3 regions of the Klebsiella electrica genome follow, and region 2 is predicted to be linked to each of the others. Evidence: predicted binding sites of a transcription regulator. Region 2 holds the regulator's gene; each other region holds the start of a gene.
The links. Region 2 encodes CRP, which controls carbon source genes, mostly activating them, when cyclic AMP is high. Its sites were predicted from a motif close to ATGTGANNNNNNTCACAT; they were not measured.
Positions count from the first base shown of each region.

Region 1 (2,271 bases), 1.3 Mb from region 2:
CGTCCATGAATGATATAGATACACTCATCAGCAATAATGCACTATGGTCAAAAATGCTGGTGGAAGAAGACCCCGGTTTTTTCGCAAAATTGTCACAAGCGCAGAAGCCACGCTTTCTGTGGATTGGATGTTCTGATAGCCGTGTTCCTGCGGAACGGTTAACCGGCCTTGAGCCCGGTGAACTGTTTGTCCATCGTAACGTCGCCAATCTGGTGATTCATACCGACCTGAACTGTCTTTCCGTGGTGCAGTATGCCGTCGACGTGCTGGAAGTCGAGCATATCATCATCTGCGGCCACTATGGCTGCGGCGGCGTGCAGGCGGCGGTAGAAAACACCGAGCTGGGGCTTATCGACAACTGGCTGCTGCATATTCGCGATATCTGGTTCAAACACAGCTCGCTGCTGGGCGAAATGCCCGAAGAGCGCCGACTGGATACATTATGTGAACTGAACGTGATGGAGCAGGTTTATAACCTGGGCCACTCGACTATTATGCAGTCGGCGTGGAAACGGGGTCAGAAGGTCACCATCCACGGCTGGGCCTACGGTATCCATGACGGGATGTTACGCGATCTTGATGTGACCGCCGTCAGCCGTGAAACCCTTGAACAGCGCTACCGTCACGGGATTTCCAACCTCAAGAGCAAACACGCCAACCACAAGTAAGCCACCCGCTTGAGAAAACCCCGGCAGCGCGGCGCGCCATCGTCCGGGGTCGCATGAAACCTTACTCGTCCAGCAGTACCACTTTGCCGACGTACGGCAGATGACGGTAGCGCTGCGCGTAATCAATCCCGTAGCCGACCACGAACTCATCCGGGATGGCAAAGCCAACAAACTCGACCGGCACGTTCACTTCACGACGGCTCGGCTTATCCAGCAGCGTACAAATAGCCAGAGATTTCGGCTCACGCAGGCTGAGAATTTCACGCACTTTAGACAGCGTGTTGCCGGAATCGATAATGTCTTCCACAATCAATACGTCTTTACCGCGAATGTCTTCATCCAGATCTTTCAGGATTTTCACGTCACGGGTCGTCGACATGCCGCTGCCGTAGCTGGAGGCGGTCATAAAATCGACTTCATGCGGCACCTGCACTTCACGGCACAGGTCGGCCATAAACATAAATGAGCCGCGCAGCAGCCCCACCAGCACCATTTCGCTGCCGCTGTCTTTGTAGCACTCGTTGATTTGACGACCCAGTTCGGCGATACGCGCTTTGATCTCGGCTTCCGGGATCATCACTTCTACAGTATGTTTCATTAAACTAACCATTTGATTCTTAATGTAAATCATCAACACCGCTGCGAATGCACCGACATTGACCGGCAAGCTATGCAGTATACCAGTAAAAAGAAATATGCGATGCAGGGAATAATAAAGCCCATTTTGTGATTCCGATCACACTTGTTAAATCCTATAATTAATTGCAATTAAAAATTAACAAACAACCGAGTGTCTTTCTATGGCAGAAACAAAGTCTCAACAATCACGGCTTCTCGTGACGCTGACAGCGCTCTTTGCAGCGTTCTGCGGCCTGTATCTTCTTATTGGCGGGGTATGGCTGGCGGCTCTTGGCGGCTCCTGGTACTACCCTATTGCTGGCCTGGTCATGCTGGCCGTCACCGTGATGCTGTTACAGGGCAAACGCGCAGCGCTCTGGCTGTATGCTGCGCTGCTTCTCGCCACCATGATCTGGGGCGTCTGGGAAGTCGGCTTTGACTTCTGGGCGCTTACGCCGCGTAGCGATATCCTGGTCTTCTTCGGCATCTGGCTTATTTTGCCTTTTGTCTGGCGTCGTCTGCCGATCCCATCGGGCGGCGCGGTCGCCGGTCTGATCGTTGCCCTGCTGATCAGCGGCGGCATCCTGACCTGGGCCGGTTTTAATGACCCGCAGGAAGTGAACGGCACCCTGAATGCCGATGCGACGCCTGCGGCGCCGATCTCCACGGTTGCCGATAGCGACTGGCCGGCGTATGGCCGTAATCAGGAAGGTCAGCGTTATTCGCCGCTGAAGCAAATCAATGCCGATAACGTGAAAAACCTGAAGGAAGCCTGGGTGTTCCGCACCGGCGACCTGAAGCAGCCGAACGATCCGGGTGAAATCACCAACGAAGTGACGCCAATTAAAGTGGGGAACATGCTGTACCTGTGTACCGCCCACCAGCGTCTGTTTGCTCTTGATGCGGCTACCGGGAAAGAAAAATGGCACTTTGACCCGCAGCTGAACGCGGATCCGTCCTTCCAGCACGTCACCTGTCGCGGCGT
Region 1 covers NZ_CP041247.1:4,366,026-4,368,296, forward strand. The annotation lists gene can (carbonate dehydratase) at 6-668, shown strand; gene hpt (hypoxanthine phosphoribosyltransferase) at 730-1,266, opposite strand; gene Electrica_RS20895 (glucose/quinate/shikimate family membrane-bound PQQ-dependent dehydrogenase) at 1,469-2,271, shown strand, end outside.
Region 1: the regulator CRP is predicted to act here: its motif matches at 1,393-1,410, upstream of hpt (hypoxanthine phosphoribosyltransferase).

Region 2 (2,271 bases):
CTGACGGAGATATGTTCCTGTAAATCCAGCGCCATCTGAAACACCCGCAGCAGGCGCTTTTGGTCGTTGCGCTGGTTTGCCGCCAGCATATGCATCTGCTGGTAGCATTGGGTGATCAGGTCCACTACCTTCTGCTGGCGCGTGAGCAACGGCGGCAGCGAAGTGCCCGGATCGATGTGCTGGGTCAGCAGGCTGTATTTGGCTTCGCAGTAGTTAGCCAGCTCCCGATAGAGCAGGCTCAGCGATTCACGCAGCGGCTGCTCGCGCCATAGCCAAAACCAGAACCAGCTAAACAGGCCGTACCACAGCGTCCCGAGGGCGTAGATCAGCAGCGGCTCCCAGACGGGCATATTGCCAGCGAGGCTCAGGGTGAAGATAGCGGCAATGAGCGAAGCGGGCAGTAGCCTGGCGTGCAGAGAGCTGATCTCCGCCGTTACGCCGAGCAGCAGCGTCAGGCCACTGAGAATCAAGGGCAGCGGGATGTCCTGCTGAAGAAGAAGCTGGACAACCAGACTACAGCCGGCAAATAACGAACCGCCAATAATCAGACGCTTAAAAAAGCGTTTGTGCGGGGTATCCAGACCGGCGACGTTACAGCAGGCGGGTACCAGCGAGAACAACAGACCTTGCTGTAAGTGCCCGAGGAGGAGGCCTGTTGCAACCGGCAAGCACAACACCAGCGTTTGCCGCAGTGCATAGTTGACTTCCGGGTGGTAAATCAGCCTGCGCCACATAGGGGAAACAAAAACGGCGTATTGCGGACGCAACACGCCGTTTTTATCGACTTAACGGGTACCGTATACGACGATAGTTTTACCGTGGGCGGAGATCAGATTCTGATCTTCCAGCATCTTCAGGATACGGCCAACGGTTTCACGGGAACAACCCACGATCTGACCGATTTCCTGGCGGGTAATTTTAATTTGCATACCATCAGGGTGGGTCATCGCATCCGGCTGTTTTGCCAGGTTCAGCAGCGTCTGAGCGATGCGCCCGGTGACGTCGAGGAAGGCAAGGTTACCCACTTTTTCTGAGGTCACCTGCAGACGGCGAGCCATCTGCGATGACAAGCGCATCAGGATATCCGGGTTAACCTGAATGAGCTGACGGAATTTTTTGTAGGAGATTTCGGCCACTTCACATGCGGTTTTCGCACGTACCCAGGCGCTACGCTCCTGGCCTTCTTCAAACAAGCCTAATTCACCGATGAAATCGCCCTGGTTGAGGTAAGAGAGGATCATCTCTTTACCTTCTTCATCCTTGATGAGCACAGCCACAGAGCCTTTGACGATGTAGTACAACGTTTCTGCTTTTTCACCCTGGTGGATCAGCGTGCTTTTAGATGGGTACTTATGAATGTGGCAATGAGACAAGAACCATTCGAGGGTAGGGTCTGTTTGCGGTTTGCCAAGCACCATGCGCGGTTATCCTCTGTTATAAGCTATCTCCGGGTGCCGACACTACACGGCATCCGGGCATGCAATCGTATTGTTTCCCTATGCCTGGGAAACGGGCTGGTGATTTTTCTTCAGCCTGTAATGTGAACTCCTCTGCATACATGCAGTACATCAATGTAATACTGTAGCATCCCGACTGTTTTAGCATAGCTTTTGCCGTATGTCTCCTGGTGTCTCGCTTCAGCATGATGCAGGTCGCCTTCCGTTGCGAGAATTGTTATGTACGCGTAATCTGTCAGGAAAATTGCAACCTTGGAGTTAAATTTTATGCAAGCTCGTGTGAAATGGGTGGAAGGGTTAACCTTCATCGGAGAGTCGGCGTCAGGTCACCAGATTCTGATGGACGGCAACTCCGGAGATAAAGCGCCAAGCCCGATGGAGATGGTGCTGATGGCGGCGGGCGGATGCAGCGCTATTGATGTCGTGTCTATTTTGCAGAAAGGTCGCCACAACGTGACTAACTGTGAAGTCAAGCTGACGTCTGAACGTCGGGAAGAGGCGCCGCGCCTGTTTACCCATATCAATCTGCATTTTATCGTCACCGGCAAAGAGCTGAAAGAGGCGGCCGTTTCCCGTGCGGTGGATCTGTCGGCGGAGAAATACTGCTCGGTGGCGCTGATGCTGCAAAAAGCGGTGAACATCACCCACTCGTTTGAGGTGGTGGAGGCGTAATGCCAGATACCCGGTGGCGCGAGCGTACCGGGTTGACACCGTTTTGTCGCGCCGCCCAATTTAAATCGCTTTGCCTTCCATCAAGCGCTCCACCAGCGGCGTCATGATGAGCTCCATCGCCAGCCCCATTTTCCCGCCCGGC
Region 2 covers NZ_CP041247.1:400,617-402,887, forward strand. The annotation lists gene Electrica_RS01795 (YccS/YhfK family putative transporter) at 1-734, opposite strand, end outside; gene crp (cAMP-activated global transcriptional regulator CRP) at 786-1,418, opposite strand; gene Electrica_RS01805 (OsmC family protein) at 1,725-2,129, shown strand; gene Electrica_RS01810 (phosphoribulokinase) at 2,190-2,271, opposite strand, start outside.

Region 3 (2,271 bases), 1.1 Mb from region 2:
CGCCGTGGGGGAGACGGGGCTCGATCTGTATCGTGACGATCCGCAGTTTGAGCGCCAGCAGGTCATGCTGGAGGCACAGCTGCGGCTGGCGAAGCGTTACGATCTGCCGGTGATTCTGCACTCCCGACGCACTCACGATACGCTGGCGATGCTGTTGAAAAAACATGCGCTGCCGAGAACCGGCGTGGTGCATGGTTTTGCGGGAAGCCTGCAGCAGGCGGAACGCTTTGTGCAGTCAGGATATAAAATTGGCGTCGGCGGGACCATAACCTACCCGCGAGCCAGCAAAACGCGTGATGTGATGGCGCGTCTGCCGCTATCGGCGCTGCTGCTGGAAACGGATGCGCCGGATATGCCGCTCAATGGTTTTCAGGGGCAACCAAATCGGCCAGAACAGGTGGCCCGTGTCTTTGCCTCGTTATGTGAACTGCGGCAGGAACCTGCGGATGTTATTGCGAATGCGTTGATACACAATACGAAAGCGTTGTTCTATACCCTGTGACACGGCTGGCGTAGCGCACTCTCAGCGATGTCGCTCGGGCGTCAGCCGCGACTAAGACGTTGCGGCATCATCGTGGGCTGACTGCCTTATGACCTGGATATCCTCTCTTCTGAACCCCTTCTTGTCATAATGTTATAATTCCATCATTTTTAACTTTCATTGAATTTGTTATTTTTCAATTTATTATGTTTGAAATTTTATTTTTAGCACAAAATGCACCCGCTTTAATCGAGAGGTTTTGTGTTTTTATGTTATTATTCTAACACTCTCTCGCATCTGAGGATTCTGATTATGCTTAAAGTAAACCAGGCGTTCTGAAGCGTAATACTGCACCTTGAAAGGTGATAAGGATCACATTTCAGCTATGCAAATTCCAGGTGAGTTTTCATTAACTGTGATGAATGTCGAAGTGTAACGGCGAGGTGATGTTACAATAGTAACAGACTCGCAAGGTGAGAAACTATTGAACCGGCAATAAGCCGTCGGAGTGAGAAATGACTGATTTATCTACAAGCAGCCTGCGCGCGTTGAAACTGATGGACCTGACTACGCTGAACGACGATGACACCAATGAAAAGGTGATCGCTCTGTGCCATCAGGCAAAAACGCCGGTAGGCAATACCGCGGCCATCTGCATCTATCCGCGTTTTATCCCGATCGCTCGTAAGACGCTGAACGCGCAAGGCACCCCGGATATCCGTATCGCCACGGTGACCAACTTCCCGCATGGTAACGATGATATCGCTATCGCGCTGGCGGAAACCCGTGCGGCCATCGCTTACGGCGCGGATGACGTTGACGTGGTATTCCCGTACCGCGCGCTGATCGCAGGTAACGAGCAGGTCGGATTCGATCTGGTGAAAGCCTGTAAAGAGGCCTGCGCGGCGGCCAACGTGCTGTTGAAAGTGATAATCGAAACCGGTGAGCTGAAAGAAGAAGCGTTAATTCGTAAAGCTTCTGAAATTTCTATTAAAGCCGGGGCGGATTTTATCAAAACCTCGACCGGTAAAGTCCCGGTAAACGCGACGCCGGAAAGTGCACGTATCATGCTGGAAGTGATCCGCGATATGGGCGTGCAGAATACCGTTGGCTTTAAGCCTGCGGGCGGCGTCCGCAGCGCTGAAGATGCACAGCAGTTCCTCGCTATTGCCGACGAAATGTTCGGCGCCGACTGGGCGGATTCTCGCCACTATCGTTTTGGCGCCTCCAGCCTGCTGGCAAGTCTGCTGAAAGCGCTGGGTCACGGCGACGGTAAGAGCGCCAGCAGCTACTAAGGCGTAACGGCGACAAAACCGTAGCCCGGATGAGGCGCAGCTGCGCCGATTCCGGGAAATCCCCGGCGTCGCGACGCCCGGCCGGGCTACAGGATCTTAGCGCGGGCGCAGATTGCGCCGCCCGCCGAATTTGACCTTATTCCTCAGGAGGTTACCTTGTTTCTCGCCCAGGAAATTATTCGTAAAAAACGTGATGGCCATGCGCTGAGCGATGACGAAATTCGCTTTTTCATCAACGGGATCCGCGATAACACCGTTTCTGAAGGGCAGATCGCGGCGCTGGCGATGACCATCTTTTTCCACGATATGTCTATGCCAGAACGCGTCTCGCTAACTATGGCAATGCGGGATTCAGGAACCGTTCTGGACTGGAAAAGCCTCAATTTGAACGGCCCGATTGTCGATAAACACTCTACCGGCGGCGTGGGCGATGTGACTTCGCTGATGCTTGGCCCGATGGTTGCCGCCTGCGGCGGCTATGTGCCGATGATCTCC
Region 3 covers NZ_CP041247.1:4,522,548-4,524,818, reverse strand. The annotation lists gene Electrica_RS21575 (TatD family hydrolase) at 1-502, shown strand, start outside; gene deoC (deoxyribose-phosphate aldolase) at 997-1,776, shown strand; gene deoA (thymidine phosphorylase) at 1,933-2,271, shown strand, end outside.
Region 3: the regulator CRP is predicted to act here: its motif matches at 842-859, upstream of deoC (deoxyribose-phosphate aldolase).